4 regions of the Mesorhizobium sp. CA5 genome follow, and region 3 is predicted to be linked to each of the others. Evidence: predicted binding sites of a transcription regulator. Region 3 holds the regulator's gene; each other region holds the start of a gene.
What was found. Region 3 encodes LexA, which represses DNA repair genes until DNA is damaged. Its sites were predicted from a motif close to TGTTCNNNNTGTGTTCNG; they were not measured.
Positions count from the first base shown of each region.

Region 1: a site for LexA is predicted at 1,604-1,621, ahead of LB529_RS18350 (sel1 repeat family protein). Genes of this name have one in related genera too.
Region 2: a site for LexA is predicted at 3,026-3,043, ahead of recA (recombinase RecA). Genes of this name have one in related genera too.
Region 4: a site for LexA is predicted at 2,757-2,774, ahead of parE (DNA topoisomerase IV subunit B). Genes of this name have one in related genera too.

Region 1 is NZ_JAIUHJ010000013.1:118,800-123,023, reverse strand. Features, by position in the region: gene LB529_RS18355 (ABC transporter substrate-binding protein) at 1-836, opposite strand, end outside; gene LB529_RS18350 (sel1 repeat family protein) at 1,204-1,470, opposite strand; gene LB529_RS18345 (hypothetical protein) at 1,649-1,837, shown strand; gene LB529_RS18340 (DUF2147 domain-containing protein) at 1,907-2,248, shown strand; gene LB529_RS29020 (hypothetical protein) at 2,540-2,674, shown strand; gene LB529_RS18335 (hypothetical protein) at 2,741-2,935, shown strand; gene LB529_RS18330 (AMP nucleosidase) at 3,211-4,224, shown strand, end outside.
Region 2 is NZ_JAIUHJ010000009.1:25,226-29,449, forward strand. Features, by position in the region: gene alaS (alanine--tRNA ligase) at 1-1,443, opposite strand, end outside; gene recA (recombinase RecA) at 1,870-2,967, opposite strand; gene LB529_RS13605 (carbohydrate kinase family protein) at 3,250-4,188, shown strand.
Region 3 is NZ_JAIUHJ010000003.1:170,337-174,560, forward strand. Features, by position in the region: gene LB529_RS05710 (ComEC/Rec2 family competence protein) at 60-2,525, shown strand; gene lexA (transcriptional repressor LexA) at 2,562-3,296, opposite strand; gene kynU (kynureninase) at 3,730-4,224, shown strand, end outside.
Region 4 is NZ_JAIUHJ010000009.1:170,682-174,905, reverse strand. Features, by position in the region: gene LB529_RS14300 (FUSC family protein) at 1-594, opposite strand, end outside; gene parE (DNA topoisomerase IV subunit B) at 637-2,691, opposite strand; gene cpaB (Flp pilus assembly protein CpaB) at 2,947-3,861, shown strand; gene LB529_RS14285 (type II and III secretion system protein family protein) at 3,891-4,224, shown strand, end outside.

The sequences.
Region 1 (4,224 bases), on a different contig from region 3:
GGGTCCGACGGGAAGACGAACATGGTGCCTTCACCGGCCGGGCCGGCAACCTGCCAGAATTCCGGCGAAGCGATCGAGTCCGGCATGATCAGCTGGAACTTGACGTTCTGCTCGGCCGCCTGACGCAGGATCAGACCCGCCTCGGGGTGATAGCCGCCGAAATAGACGACGTCGGCCTTCAGTTCCTTCAGCTTGGTGACGAGGGCCGAATAGTCCTTCTCACCGGCATTGATGCCCTCGTAATCGACTTCCTTGAGACCGCCGGCATTCATCGTCGCCTTCACGGCGTCGGCAACGCCCTGGCCGTAGGCGCTCTTGTCGTGCAGGACGACAACGTTCTTGCCGGCGTATTTCTTGGCGATCCAGGGGCCGATGAAGGCGCCCTGCGCGTCGTCACGCGTGTAGAGGCGCATGATGGTCGGCCAGCCGGCCTTGGCGGCGGCGTCAGTCAGCACCGGGTTGGACGAGGCGGGGCTCATCATCAGCGTGCCGGCTTCGGCATAGACGGCCGAGGCCGGAATGCTGGAGCCCGAGCAGGCATGGCCGTCGACGAATTTGACGCCGTTGGCGACGATGCGGTTGGCGACCGAGACCGCCTGCTTCGGATCGCACTGGTCGTCTTCGATGTCGAGCTTGATCTGGGAGCCGTTGACGCCGCCAGCCGCATTGATCGCGTCGGCGGCGGCCTGCGCGCCCTGCTTGAACTGGTCACCGATGGTGGCGAGCTGGCCGGTCATGGGGCCGACCACCGAAATGGTGATGTCGTCGGCGAAGGCAACCGGGGCGCTCATCATCAGGCCAAAAGCGGCCGCGCTCAAAATACCCAATTTTTTCATGACTATAAGAACTCCTCCACTTGCGCGTGCCGATCCGGCCGCGCTTCTTCCACAGAGCCGGGACAATTTCACCCTTCGCCGAAACTGTCGAGAGGACAGTGAGGCCGGCTTTGGTTCATTCCGACGAGGATTTCTTGGGCCACGCGCCTGATTACCAAGCGTAATTCAAAAAGCCGCGCCGACCTTGTTTCGGTCGGTCACGGCTTTTGCAGTCGAGCTCCCCAGACGCCCCCGCGCCTGAAACTCGCTCGCTTCCCTGTTTTTTGCGTGGCTTCGGTTGTCTCAACCCGCCACGTTCTCGTTCTTCTTGACCGGCCGTCTTTTCGCGGCCTTGTCCCGATGAGCTCTGAGCGCTACGCGCTGAGGATCAGTGCATCGTCATCCATTCGCGGGCTTCGCGCAGCGCCGTGGCGATCTCGACTTTCGACATGGTGGCCGACAGTTCCGAGCGCAGCTCGGCGGCGCGGGCCGAGCCCTTGATCGCGGCGATGTTGAACCATTTGTGGGCGGCAACGACATCGGTCTCGCAATCGCGGCCCGTCGCATACATCATGCCCAGTTCGAAAAGAATGTCGGCCTGGGCAGTTGCCCCCATGGCGCCGAAGCCGTCTTCAAGCATTTCAAAGCGTGCCATTTCAATCCCCTGTCTGGCTCCCGAGAGCTGCCTCCTTTTCCCTTGGTATTCCTCGGGGCGAGCCGCTCTTTCGATGCTTTCGAGGATGACGGCTGGCCTTGAATCCGTCGTTAAATGGCTTGCTTAATTTGAGGAAAACAAAGCTAAAACAAGAGGTAAACGCGGAAAACCGTTAAGCATGGGAATCCAGCGTTTCAGCCATTTTGCGTCAAATTCGACGAAAATTGCCGGCGGCGGAATCAAGACTTCGCTAACCACGGAAACCGAAGCGTTTTTCGATCGCGTTTATTTTCAGTCGGCCGCGCGGCGAAAATCCTTGCAACCTTCCGTCGCGGCACCGCTTTCGTTTTGGCGGCGGCTGGATTAGCTTTACCTTTGCGTAAGGGGCAGGTAGGCGGACTGGAGCCCGCCGCAACCCTATAGGGAGGTGGACACGATGTTTCGAAAGCTGACTGTGGCCCTTGCGGCCACCTTGATCATGGCGGGCGCCGCATGCGCCGACCCGATCGAAGGCAACTGGAAGACGCAGGCCGGCGACACCGCGGCGATCGGCGGGAGCGGTTCTTTCTCGATCACGCTCAAGACCGGCAAATACGCCGGCAAGACGATCGGCTCGCTGAAGGCGGCCGGCGACAACAAATATGCCGGCAGCATCACCGACCCGGCAAACGACAAGACCTATTCCGGCAAGGCGACGCTCTCGGGCACCGCGCTCAAGATGAGCGGCTGCGTGCTCGGCGGCCTGATCTGCAAGAGCCAGACCTGGCACAAGCTCTGAGCGCCAAACTCCAGACCATACGAGACGGCCAAGGGCGTTTCACCGTTTTTGCGGAACGGTGAAACGCCCTATTTCTTTGTTTGACGCAATCCCAGACGGAAAACCGCTCACACTTTTCCTGGAATTGCTCTACGCGGCCCCGTTTTCTTTTGCAGCGACAGCGCTCCGCCGCGCTCTGGCACCGGCACGGTGCAAGACCCTCGTCAATCAATTTGAACCGCAGATGAATACCGGTCTCAGAACCGGTTCAGAGGCCGTCAGGCATTTTCTCCCGCATTGAAGGAGAGAGAAATGCTTGCCCGTCGCTTTACCATCGTTTGCCTGCTGATGAGCCTGTTCGGCATGCTCTTCGCCATCCTGGTGGCGGAGGCCGGTCATTCGGCCCGCCCTTGGGAACGGCCGGTGCCCGCATTGTCGGCCTCGTGAACCAAATCGAGCGCTGAAACGACAAAGCTTAAAATCGACCAAGCTGGAAACCGGGATACCACCGAAATGAACCGCATCGCCGACAATGCAACGAAGATCCTCCGGCTGCTGCCGCGGGCGATGCTTATCCTGATGCTGCTGGCAGCCCCGGTGCTGGCGGTGCCGATGATGCGGGCCGATACAAGCCATAGGATCGAGGCGCCGCCGCACAAGAACACCAGCGTAGGCTTCGTGTTGCTGATCAGCCTGCAGCGGGGGTAGGTGTGACGATATTCAGTTCAGGCCGGCCTGCGAAAAGCGGCTTCCTGCGCTTCCGGTGCTCGCGTAGCTCAAGTACGCTCCGCTCCGGTTCTCGGAATCCACTTTTCTCGACTCGGCCTGACCTGAATCGCGTCACACCTTGAATCGGAGCGATAACAAAAAATCTCCAGCTGGGTTGCGGTTCCTGTCCGCTCACCCCTCCCAACCGCTCTTCCAAATCTCTATATTGAGCCATGGAAAAGCGAATCTACCCCCAAGCCATCGACTCGGTCGTCATGCCGGAGCCCTTCGGCAAGCAGGACTTCCACGATGCCAGAAAGGCCGTCGCGGCGCTGCAGACGCTCTACGACCGCAACACCAAATTCCTGCGCGATTCTTTCTCAGCCCTTGCCGCGGGCGGAGATGAAAGCAAGCGCTACCGGGCCTTCTATCCGCAGATCGGCGTCACCACGACCTCGTTCAGCCAGGTCGACTCGCGCCAGGCCTATGGCCATATGCCGACGCCCGGCCATTTCGCCACCACGATCACGCAGCCGCAACTGTTCGAGAACTATCTCATCGAGCAGCTTCGGCTCATCATGCGCAATCACGGCGTGACGGTGACGGTCTCGGAATCGACGACACCCATCCCGCTGCATTTCGCCTTCCTGGAAGGCACCTATGTCGACGGCGCCGCCGCCGAGCGCATCAAGCGGCCGATCCGCGACCTGTTCGACGTGCCCGATCTCGACGGCACCGACGACCAGATCGCCAACGGCACCTTCGAGGTGGCGTTCGGCGAGCCGCGGCCGCTGGCGCCTTTCACCGCGCAGCGCATCGATTATTCGCTGCACCGCATGACGCACTACACGGCGACCAGTCCGCAGCACTTCCAGAACTTCGTGCTGTTCACCAATTACCAGTTCTACATCGACGAATTCGTGGCGCGCGCCCGCGAACTGATGGAGAGTGGTGGAGGCGGCTACAGTGAATTCGTCGAACCGGGCAATGTCGTGACCAAGGCGGGGGCCGGCTCGCCGAGCGAAGGAACGCCGCCTCACCGCCTGCCGCAGATGCCGGCCTACCACCTGAAGAAGCCGGGCCATGGCGGCATCAGCATGGTCAATATCGGCGTCGGCCCGTCCAACGCCAAGACCATCACCGACCACATAGCGGTGCTGAGGCCGCATGCCTGGGTGATGCTTGGCCACTGCGCCGGGCTGCGCAACACGCAGGCGTTGGGCGACTATGTGCTGGCGCATGCCTATGTGCGCGAGGACCATGTGCTCGACGACGACCTGCCGGTCTGG
Region 2 (4,224 bases), on a different contig from region 3:
GCTGTCGATGGTCTTGCCGTCCTTGACCAGGGCCTGGACAATGCCTTCCGCCTGCTCGGTCTCATAGCCGAGGAATTCGGTCGCGCCGGTCTTTTCGCGCACGGAAAACCACACCGTCTCGGTCGCGGCTTCGCCCGAGCCAGCCCAATGCGCGCGCGCCTCGGCCTTCTGCCGCTCCATCGCGTCGGTGAAGCCGGCGATATCGACCGAGATGCTGCGCTGGCGCAGCGCATCCTGCGTCAGATCGAGCGGGAAGCCATAGGTATCGTAGAGCTTGAAGGCCGTCTCGCCATCCAGCATGTCGCCGGCGTGCAGCGTCTCGGTCGCGTCCGAAAGCAGGCCGAGGCCGCGCACCAGTGTCTTGCGGAAGCGTGTTTCCTCAAGCTTCAAGGTTTCGGTGATCAGCGCCTCGCCGCGCACGAGCTCGGGATAGGCCTGGCCCATCTCGCGCACCAGGGCCGGCACCAGCTGCCACATCAGCGGCTCCTTGGCGCCCAGCAGCTGCGCATGGCGCATGGCGCGGCGCATGATGCGGCGCAGCACATAGCCGCGCCCCTCATTGGACGGCAGAACCCCGTCGGCCACCAGGAACGAGGTTGAGCGCAGATGATCGGCGATGACGCGGTACGACGCTACGTTCTCCTGGCTTGGCCCCTGCCCGAGCGCGGAGGACGCGGCGTCGATCAGATGCTTGAACAGGTCGGTCTCGAAGACGCTTTCGACGCCCTGCAGGATAGAGGCCATGCGCTCCAGGCCCATGCCGGTGTCGATCGAGGGACGCGGCAGGTCGATGCGCTCTTCCTTGGTCACCTGCTCGTATTGCATGAACACCAGGTTCCAGAATTCCAGGAACCGGTCGCCATCCTCTTCCGGGCTGCCGGGCGGTCCGCCCCAAATGTGCTCGCCGCGATCGATGAAGATTTCCGAGCACGGGCCGCAGGGGCCGGTATCGCCCATTGCCCAGAAATTGTCCGAGGTCGGGATGCGGATGATGCGATCGTCCGAGAAGCCGGCGATCTTCTTCCAGTAAGCCGCCGCCTCGTCGTCGGTGTGATAGACGGTGACGAGCAGCTTGTCCTTCTTGAGGCCGAAACCCTTGGTGATCAGGTTCCACGCAAGCTCGATCGCGCGCTCCTTGAAATAGTCGCCGAACGAGAAATTGCCGAGCATCTCGAAGAAGGTCAGATGGCGCGCGGTGTAGCCGACATTGTCGAGGTCGTTATGCTTGCCGCCGGCGCGCACGCTTTTTTGCGCCGTAGAGGCCCGTGTATAGGGACGCTTCTCCAGGCCGGTGAAGACGTTCTTGAACTGCACCATGCCGGCGTTGGTGAACATCAGCGTCGGATCGTTGCGCGGCACCAGCGGGCTGGAGGCGACGATCTCGTGGCCCTCCTTGCGGAAGTAGTCGAGGAATGTCGACCGGATGTCGTTCACGCCACTCATTGCATACTGCCTTTTTCGCAAGAACCGCCGGCCCGGCCGGCGGCAAATGGGCTTTGGTGTTTCAGAAGATAGATTGGCCTTTTAGCGATAGCTCTTGTGCCTGTCCAGAAACACGCAAAACAGGCGTGTCGCTCAAAACCGCGCAAGCGGTTTTGGGAAAACGACAGGCACAAGCATGGACCAAAGCGCATTGCCTGAATTCATTGCAGTGCGGCCAATCGGCCGACGAGCGGCGGCTCAACATCGCCCGCAAAACGCAAAACCGCCGGCGCGAAGGCCGGCGGTTCGGGTACGCAGTACTCAAGAACTCAATTACATAAGCACAAGCCGATAAACCAGGATTGTGGCCGAACTCCGGCTAAGCAAACCAACTGCTCTCGGGCGCCCTCGGACCACGCGGACCCCAAAATCCCCGGGGCACGCCCTTTACAAGGCGCCGGCCTCGTCCTCGAAACCGTCGTCGCCGCCTTCGGAGCCGCCATTCTCGAGGAATTTCTCGGCGATCAGCCCGGCATTCTGGCGCAACGCAAGCTCGACCTCACGCGCCGTGTCGGGATTGTCGCGCAGGAACAGTTTTGCGTTCTCGCGACCCTGGCCGAGGCGCTGGGAATTGTAGGAGAACCAGGCGCCCGACTTCTCGATGACGCCGGCCTTGACGCCGAGATCGATCAGCTCGCCTGTCTTCGACACGCCCTCGCCATACATGATGTCGAACTCGACCACCTTGAAGGGCGGGGCCAGCTTGTTCTTTACCACCTTGACGCGGGTCTGGTTGCCGACGACCTCGTCACGGTCCTTGACCGAGCCGATGCGGCGGATGTCGAGGCGCACCGAGGCGTAGAATTTCAGCGCGTTGCCGCCGGTGGTCGTCTCGGGCGAGCCGAACATGACGCCGATCTTCATGCGGATCTGGTTGATGAAGATGACCATGGTGTTGGAACGCGAGATCGAGGCGGTCAGCTTGCGCAGCGCCTGGCTCATCAGGCGAGCCTGAAGACCGGGCAGCGAATCGCCCATCTCGCCTTCGATTTCAGCGCGCGGCGTCAGTGCCGCCACCGAGTCGACGACCAGCACGTCGATGGCGCCCGAACGCACCAGCGTGTCGCAGATCTCCAGCGCCTGCTCGCCGGTGTCGGGCTGCGAGATCAAAAGGTTCTCGAGGTCGACGCCAAGCTTGCGGGCATAGACCGGATCGAGCGCGTGCTCGGCATCGACGAAGGCGCAGATACCGCCCTTCTTCTGGGCTTCCGCCACCGTGTGCAGCGCCAGCGTCGTCTTGCCCGAGCTTTCCGGCCCGTAGATCTCGATGATGCGGCCGCGCGGCAGGCCGCCGACGCCGAGCGCGATGTCGAGGCCGAGCGAGCCGGTCGGCACGGTTTCGATCTCGACCACCTGCTCGTTGGCGCCGAGCCGCATGATCGAGCCCTTGCCGAACGCGCGCTCGATTTGCGACAGCGCCGCGTCCAGAGCCTTTGATTTGTCCACTGCCTTATCCTCTACAAGCCGCAAAGAATTCTGAGCCATGATACATCACCCCTTGGTCGTCAATGAAGGCCGGACAATCCGTGATCCCTGCTTGTTTTGTACCTTTTTTGTTCTCATTTGGCAAGGGGCAACAAATATCTGAAAAATAATCAATATCTGGATTTGTTCTATTTTTGTCTCACCAGGGCTGGTGCGGAGTGCAACCACGGGTCCAGAAGAGATTTCGATACCCAGCCGTCCGAATCGCGACCCCGATTGCAGGGCGACGCGCAGAAACCTAGTGTGCGCGGCCGCACGATCAACGAAAGTCATCGACCCGAAATGCCGACATCCCCAACAATCCTGGCGCTTGGCGGCGCCCATATCGACCGGCGCGGCCAGGTCTCGGGCGTCTATGTGCCCGCGGCTTCGAATCCCGGCATCATGCGCGAAGACGTCGGCGGCGTGGTTTTCAACGCGCTGCGCAGCGTGGTGAAGCGCGGCGTGTCGGCCTCGCTGATCTCGGTGCGTGGCGGTGACGCTGCGGCGGACACAGTCGCCTCGGCGATCGACAACGCCGGGATAACCGACCTTTCGGTGGTGTTCCTCGACCGCACGACGCCGAGCTACACGGCGCTGATCGATGCCGAAGGCGAGTTGATCGTCGGGCTGGCCGACATGGCGCTCTACGACCTAGCCTTCCCCAAACAAATAAGGCGCGCCAAGGTGCGCGAGGCGATCGCCGCCGCCGACGCCATCCTGTGCGACGCCAACCTGCCGACGGCGGCGCTGGAGCGCCTGGTGGCGTTGGCCGGCGACCGGCCGGTCTTCGCCATCGCCGTCTCGCCGGCCAAGGTCGTTCGCCTGGCGCCGCTGCTCGACGATCTGTCGCTGCTCTTCATGAACCTTCGCGAGGCCGCCGCGCTGGTCGGCGCCGAGCCATACGGCAAGACCCTTGTCGACGCGCTCAGGCGGGTTGGCCTGAATGCCGGCGTGGTCACGTCCGGCAGCGCTCCGGTGCTGGGCTTCGACGATACCGGCATCTTCGAGATCGACCCGCCCGCGCCGCGCAAGGTGGCCGACGTGACCGGCGCCGGCGACGCCTTGACCGGCGCAACCGTCGCCGCCTTGCTGCGCGGCCTGCCGCTGCGTGCAGCACTACGCGAAGGCCTTGCCGCGGCGATGCTCGCCATAGAGAGCCCGCAGGCCGTGCCGTCCTTCACGATCGCCACCTTCACGCAGACGCTTGCCCTTGTGCCGGAGCCGCGGGAAGTGGCATAGGGCCACCACTGCCGAAGCAATCCCTTCGGATCGGAG
Region 3 (4,224 bases):
CTTCCACGCGACCGGCGTTCATGTAGCATAGGCGGTCTGGGGCGCAAGGGGCAGACCCGATGGCTGGACGTGGCCGGGGCGCGGAGGAGGGCGGGGGAACGACAGCAGGCGTCAGCGAACGCCTGATGTTTGCTCATGCCGTGCCTGCGGAAGAAGCGCCGGTTTCGCTTCCGGAACTCCGTCTACCAGCCGGGCTTCTGCCGCCCGGTGCCGGTGCGCTTCAGCCAGCCTCGTCAATAGACACCGTAGGCCGAATCCGCAAACAGCTTGGCCGCGCTTCGCTTCCTGCGTTGCGCCGAGGCATCGCCGTCGCCATGGAGATCGAGCTTGACCGTGGCGTGGGCTTCCTGCTGGTGCCGGTGTTCCTGGCAGCCGGCGTGATCTGTTACTTCTCGCTGAGCGCCGAGCCGGACCTCTACAGGCCGCTTGCGGCGGTCGCCCTGATGGCGGTCTGCGCGGCGGTCTCGCGTTCCCGGCACAGAACGCACCTTGTCTTCATGGCGGCGTTTTTCTGCGCCTTGGGCTTTCTTGCGGCCAAGGTGGAGACCTGGCGGATGGCGACCCCGATGCTGGGTTCCGAAATCCAGACACGGCTGACGGGCCGCCTCGTCACCGCCGAGGCGATGGCCAACGGCCGTGTCCGGCTCACCATAGATCTGATATCCACGGAGCGTCCGAAGCTGCGCTACGCGCCGGACCGCATCAGGCTGTCGGCGCGCAGGATCCCGTCCGACATGTCGGCCGGGTCGATGCTGACCGGCTATGCCAAGCTGCTGCCGCCGACAGGTCCTGTTCGGCCGGACAGCTACGACTTTTCCTTCGACAGCTATTTTGCCGGCATAGGCGCCAGCGGCTTTTTCCTGGGCTATCCGAAACTTGTCGCGCCGACCCCGAGTGCGCCAACGGAGGTGCCGTTTGGCGCGCGCGTGGCATCGGCCATAGAAAATGCTCGCGAGGGGATTGCCGACCACATCAGGAGCAGCATCGGCGGTTCCGAGGGCGAGATCGCGGCGGCGCTGATCGTCGGCGTTCGTGCTGGCATTCCGGAAGCCATCAACGAGTCGATGCGACGGACCGGCATCTACCACATCATTTCGATCTCCGGCCTGCATATGGCGCTGGTCGCCGGCACGATCATGGTGCTTTTGCGCGGCGCCTTCGCGCTGTTTCCGGACTTCTCGTCGCGCCGGCCGGTGAAGAAATATGCCGCTGGCATCGCGCTGGCGTCGATCGCCGCCTATCTCGTGATCTCCGGCATCGTGGTGGCGGCCGAGCGAAGCTTCATCATGCTTGGCGTGATGCTGGTCGCCGTGCTTTTCGACCGCGCGGCGCTGACCATGCGCAACCTGGCGATCTCTGCCATCGCCGTCATCCTGGTCTCGCCGCATGAAGTGGTCGGCCCGAGCTTCCAGATGTCCTTCGCCGCCACCGCCGCCCTGGTCGGCGCCTATGCCGGCTTTGCCGACTATCGCGCCGGCAAAACGACCGCGCCGCCGGCAAAGCGTTCGTTTCTCGGGTTCTTATCGCGAAAACTGGCGATTGGAGCGGGTGGCGCCGCCGTGACGTCGCTCATCGCGGGCAGCGCAACATTGTTGTTTGCCATCTGGCACTTCCAGCGGGTGTCGCCGCTCAGCCTGCTGGCCAATCTGGCGGTCATGCCGATCGTCTCATTGGTCGTCATGCCGTTCGCCGTGCTGAGCGCGCTGGCCATGCCCTTCGGCTTAGACGGTCCCTTCCTCTTTGTCATGGGCAAAGGCCTGACGGCGATGATCGCCATTTCGGCATGGATTTCCGAGCGCTCACCGGTCGACGCCGTGGGGCTGATCTCGATCCAGTCGGTGCTGCTGGCGACGGTCGCGCTGGTCATCGCGACCATGGCTACCACTTGGCTGAGGCTTGCCGCCGTACCTTTCGCGCTCGCTGCGCTGCTGGCCATTCCGCACGTCCGCACACCGGACGTGCTTATCTCGGAGGATGCGCATCTGGTGGCGATGCCGATCGGCGGCGGCGAGCTTGCCGTCAATCGCGAACGCTCCAACGAGTTCACCACCGACAACTGGAAACGGGCGCTGAAAGCCGAGGAGATCGTGCCGCCAGAAAGGTTCGCCAAAGATACGCTGGACATTGCCGATCCCGCCGACCTGCCGCCCGGCTCGCCCTTCTATTGCAGCGGCGATCTCTGCATCGGTCGGCATCCTTCCGGCGCGATCGTCGCGCTCGCCGAGACCCGCGACACCGCCCGGCCGGCCTGCGGCTTCGCCGACCTCATCGTCATCAACGACGCCACGGCCTATAACCCGTGCCGCGATCCGCGTGTGCTCGTCGTCACCAAGCGGCAGCTGGCGCGCGACGGCAGCGCCGCCGTTTTCTTCGATCCGCAATCGGCAACCGCGCGGCCAACCGTCCGCTACGCGGTCGTAGAACCATACCGACCCTGGCACGAGCAGCGGAAATACACGCGCGAGGCGAGGGGACTGGCGCCCTATAAGCAGCCGGAAAAACCAGCCGCCGCACCGGCCCAATAGATTGTCGTTCGGGCGAAGAAGGCCGGGCAGTTCTGCTCAGTAGCGGCGGATAAGTCCGACGAGCTTGCCCTGAACCTTGACCCGATCCGGTCCGAAGATCCGGGTCTCATAGGCCGGGTTGGCGGCCTCGAGCGCGATCGAGGCACCCTTGCGGCGGAAACGCTTAAGCGTCGCCTCCTCATCGTCGACCAGCGCCACCACGATCTCACCCGGGCTTGCCGTGTTCGCATTGCGGATGATGACGGTGTCGCCGTCGAAGATGCCGGCCTCGATCATCGAGTCGCCCTTGACCTCCAACGCGTAATGCTCGCCGCCCATGATCATGTCCGGCGGCACCGAGATCGAATGCGTCTGGTGCTGGATGGCGTCAATCGGCACGCCGGCGGCGATGCGGCCCATCACCGGAATGGATACGGCCGCCGCGGCCTCGTCGTCATTGCTTGGCGTCGGGGTGCGTGATGGAGTCGTCGGCTTGATCTGGCGACTGAGATTGCCTTGGCCGCCCTGGATGACGCTCGGCGAAAACTTCTTCGCGGCATTCAGGCCAGGCGCGATCGAGTCGGGCAGGCGCAGCACTTCCAGCGCGCGCGCCCGATTCGGCAGCCGGCGAATGAAGCCGCGTTCTTCCAGCGCCGTGATCAGCCGGTGGATGCCGGACTTGGAGGCAAGGTCGAGCGCCTCCTTCATCTCATCGAATGATGGAGGAATCCCGCTCTCCTTCAGGCGTTCATGGATGAACATCAGGAGTTCATGTTGTTTGCGCGTCAGCATCGGCGGCCCCCACGGGTTCTGAAACCAGAATCAGAAAAACAAACCCAGAACAAACACTATCTGTTCCAGTTGTGTTCCGCAACCGTTTAAAGTTTAGTGAATTTGTTAAGGCTGCCGAAACAATGTCGCATCCGGTGACGGCCGGCTGCCCCTCCTGGGGCAGCGGCATTGATTCCGCTCGATTTTGGAGTTCCCCTTAAGCTGAAATACAACCCGACACGATCACGAAGCCGTGGTTGGGATCACGTCGGCTCGTACCGTAAGCGCGTGGCACCGTGAACGAAACGAACCCAAAATGCCAACCTTGGCGAAGTTCCGATCCGCAGTCTTCGCCGTCTATGGACCAGCTAACATAGGACCAAAGGTTCTTGCCCTGTCGCCGAGGGTGGTGAGACAACCCCCTTGGCCAGATCGAAATGGAGGCGGCAGCACAATGAGGGGAATTCCTGATCTCGCCGAAGTCGAGGCGATGGATGCCGCGGATCCGCTGCGCGCGACGCGCGATCGCTTCGTCTTGCCGGAAGGCGTCCTATATCTCGACGGCAATTCGCTGGGCGCTGCTTCGATCGACGCCTTCAGCGAGATCGAGACTGCCACGAGGCAGGAATGGGCGCGGGATCTCATCCGCGCCTGGAACACCGCCGGCTGGTTCGATATGCCCATCGAGCTAGGTGACCAGCTAGGACGGCTGATCGGCGCGAAACCCGGCCAGACGGTCGTTTGCGACACGACTTCGATCAATATCTACAAGGTCCTGCATGCGGCACTTGCAATGCGGCCCGAGCGTTCGGTGATCGTTGCCGAGGGCGACAGCTTTCCGACCGACCTCTACATGGCGGAAGGGGTCGCATCGACGCGGTCCGGCACGGTGCTGCGGCTCGAATGCGCAGATGCCCCGACGATAGAAGAGCTGATCGACGATCGCGTC
Region 4 (4,224 bases), on a different contig from region 3:
GCCGCCGGCATATTCGGCAAGGTCGAGGATGCTGCGCTTCAACCTGGAAATGATAGCGTCGGCCGCGAGCTTTGGCAGGATCAACCGGCTGGTGACGCCGGCGCAGACGATGCCGAGCACGATCTCCGCGCAACGCGCGACGGCGAGGTCGACGACAATATGCGGTTGTCCGAGGGCCGGCAGGCTGATGATCATCGCCGTGTAGCCGGCAAGCGCGGCGCCATAGGCTTCCGGATTGCGCAACAGCGACGAGACCAGCGTGCAGACGCCGATCCAGAGCGCCAGCACGGTGACAAGCAGCCACGGGTCGGCGCCGAACAGTGAAGTGATGCCGACTGCGGCGAGACCGCCGGCCAGCGTGCCGAGCAGCCGGTAGAAGCCCTTTGCCAGCACCATGCCGGCGACCGGCTGCGCGACGATGAACACCGTCATCATCGCCCATTGCGGATGATCGAGCTTCAGCGCATAGGCGGCAAGCAGCGCGACCAGTCCGGCCGAAACCGTGCGTAGGGCAAAAATCCAGTCCGAACGGGTCGGCTGCGTCAGACCGCTTAAGGGCCTCTCGACAAGCTCTTTAAACCGCGTCCAGGTCACACCGGTTCTCCGTGCCGGAGCCTGTTATGGACCGGACGGCGTTCAGATATCCAGCACGTCCGTCTCGGCGAATTCGGCGCGCTCCTGGATGAAGCGGAAACGCGCCTCGGGCTTGGTGCCCATCAGCGCGTCGACGGCATCCTTGGTGGCCTGCTCGGCGTCGATCACGTCGACCCTCAAAAGCGTGCGCTTCCTCGGATCCATCGTGGTCTCCTTGAGCTGTGAGGCCATCATCTCGCCCAGGCCCTTGAAGCGGCCGATCTCGACCTTGCCGCGCCCGGTGAACTCGGTGCGCAGCAACTCGTCCTTGTGCGCGTCGTCGCGGGCATAGCCGACCTTGCCGCCTTGCCGGATCGAATAGAGCGGCGGCACGGCCATGTAGAGATGGCCGCCGCGGATCAGGTTCGGCATCTCCTGATAGAAGAAGGTGATCAGCAACGAAGCGATGTGCGCGCCGTCGACGTCGGCGTCGGTCATGATGATCACGCGGTCGTAGCGCAGATCCTCGTCGCGATATTTGGAACGCGTGCCGCAGCCGAGCGCCTGGATGAGATCGGAAATCTGCTGGTTGGCGGCTAGCTTGTCGTTGCCGGCGGAGGCGACATTGAGAATCTTGCCGCGCAGCGGCAGCACTGCCTGGCTGGCGCGGTCGCGCGCCTGCTTGGCCGAGCCGCCGGCCGAGTCGCCCTCGACGATGAAGATCTCGGCGCCCGCGGCGGCGTTCTGTGTGCAATCGGCGAGCTTGCCCGGAAGGCGCAGCTTGCGCACCGCGCTCTTGCGCGAGACTTCCTTTTCCTGGCGGCGCCGCACGCGTTCGTCGGCGCGCGCGATGACCCAGTCCAGAAGCTTAGAGGCTTCCTGCGGATTGTCTGCCAGCCAGTGGTCGAACGGGTCGCGAAGGGCGTTTTCAACGATGCGCATTGCCTCGATCGTCGCCAGCCTGTCCTTGGTCTGGCCGACGAATTCCGGCTCGCGGATGAACACCGACAGCATGCCGGCGGCCGAGATCATCACGTCATCGGTGGTGATGATCGAAGCGCGCTTGTTGCCGATGAGGTCGGCGTAAGCGCGCAGTCCGCGCGTCAGCACGTTGCGGAAGCCGGCCTCATGCGTGCCGCCTTCGGGGGTCGGAATGGTGTTGCAATAGGAGTTGAGGAAACCGTCGCCGCCGAACCAGGTCACAGCCCATTCGAGCGAACCGTGGCCGCCCTGCTTGTCGCTCTTCCCGGCGAAAACCTCGCGCGTGACCTGGAATTCGTCGCCCAGCGTCGCCTTGAGATAGTCCTTCAGGCCGCCGGGGAAATGGAACTCGGCCTTTGCCGGCGTCTGATCCTTGTCCTTGATCAGCGACGGATCGCAGGTCCAGCGGATCTCGACGCCGCCGAACAGATAGGCCTTCGAGCGCGTCATGCGGTAAAGGCGCGCCGGTTCGAAGGCGGCGCCCTTGCCGAAAATCTGCTCGTCAGGATGGAAACGGGTCTTCGTGCCGCGGCGGTTGTGGACCTCGCCGAGATGCTCCAATCCACTGACCGGAACGCCGCGCGAAAAACGCTGCCGGTAGAGCTGACGACCCCGCGCGACCTCGACCTCGAGGTGGTCGGACAGCGCATTGACGACCGAGACGCCGACGCCGTGCAAGCCGCCGGAGGTCTCGTAAACCTTGGAGTCGAACTTGCCGCCCGAATGCAGCGTGGTCATGATGACTTCGAGCGCCGGCTTCTTGAATTTCGGATGCGGATCGACCGGGATGCCGCGGCCGTTGTCGGTGACGGTCAGGAAGCCGTCGGCGGAAAGCTCGACGTCGATGAAGGTGGCGTGGCCGGCCACCGCTTCGTCCATCGAATTGTCGATGACCTCGGCGAACAGGTGATGCATCGCCTTGTCGTCGGTGCCGCCGATATACATGCCCGGACGGCGCCGCACCGGCTCGAGCCCTTCCAGCACCTCGATATCGGCGGCGCTGTAGCCCTCGCTGCCGTCGCGGGCGGCGGTCGTACGCTTCGCGGCCTGCACCAGCGGATCGGCGGGCCGCGAGGGCGCGCGCACCGGCTGTGCCGGCTTTTCCATCTTGCCGAAGAGGTCGTTGCTGTCGTCCATGCTGGGCCTAGCGTCCGGTAATGCGAATCATTCCTCGATACTGCCACGCTTTTGGCGGGCGAGCGAGTTCCTGTTCCGTTCAGGGATTCAAACTGTCTCTTATTCCAAAACCATTCGATAACCAAGCCGGCCGAAATAGGGCGGTCGGCGGGTCGCGGGATTCCTGATTCTTTAACATTAACGCCTAGCGTGAGACCCAATTAACAAAAGACCACGGGCGTCAGGGATTCCATTGTGAGGGGCAAGGCCATAACCATGATCGGCATCGCCGCCGTTTTCGGCGCGATCTCGATCTTTGCGGCGGATTTCTGGGTCAAGAGCCAGGCGAAGGCTCAGGCCGAGGTCAAGGTCGTCGTGGCGCCGCAGCAGCCCAAGGTCGAGTTCAAGACCATCGTGGTGGCGCAAGCGCCGCTGCGCTACGGCATGGAGCTTGGACGGCCGCAACTCGCCGAGATTCCGTGGCCGCAGGATTCGCTGCCGCAGGGCGCTTTCCCGACGATCGACAAGCTGCTTGCGGACGGCAGCCGGGTCGTGCTGTCGCCGATCGAGGTCAACGAACCGGTGCTGCTCACCAAGCTGTCGGGACCGAACGGCCGCGCCACGCTTTCCAACATGCTGTCGGCGGGAATGCGGGCCGTCACCATCCGCACCGACGAGATCGCCGGCGTCGGCGGCTTCATCACGCCGGGAGACCGCGTCGACGTCGTGCTGACGCGCGATGCTGGGGACATCCAGGAAGTGTCCAAGAATGCTCAAGGGGCTGCCGGCTCGACCGTCACGTCCGAGATCGTCGTCTCCGATGCCAAGGTGCTCTCGGTCGGACAGGGCGCCGATGAACGCAAGACCGAGCCGCAAGTCGCCAATTCGGTGACCATCGAGGTGACCAACGACGGGGCGCAGAAGGTGGCGCTTGCCCGCACCGTCGGCACGCTGTCGTTGTCGCTGCGGTCGGCCGCCGACGCCAGCGCCAGCGAAAGCGGGCTGACGACCATCTCGTCCTTCGGCGGTTCGGTTGCCGCAAATGCGCAGGCGAGCGCGGCCTCGCTCGTCAATGCGGTGACGAAGGACCAGGATGAGCCGAAATTCAAGACGGTGATCGTGACGCGCGGCGACAAGGTCGAGGAATACAAGGTTCCTTCGCGGCAACCGCCGCAGGAACTGCAGCAATAGCCGGTGGGGACCGGCGGGGACGGGGCAAGATGTTCGGGTTTGATGCATTTCGGACGACCGGGGGATGGCGTCTTCTCGGCGTGATTGCGCTGGCGGCGACAGTGCTTGCCGTCGCCGCGCCGGCAAGGGCGGGCAATGACGTCATCTATGTCTCGGCGAACAAGAACGCCTCGATCAAGGTCGCCAAGGGCAAGCCGAAGACGATCATGACGAGCGCCGCCTTCTACCAGATCGTCATCGGCGACCCGGAGATCGCCAACGTCAACCCGCTGACCGACAAATCCTTCTATGTGCTGGGCAACAACCTGGGTACCACCGGCATTGCCCTGTTCGACCAGAACAAGCAGCTTGTCGGCACCATCG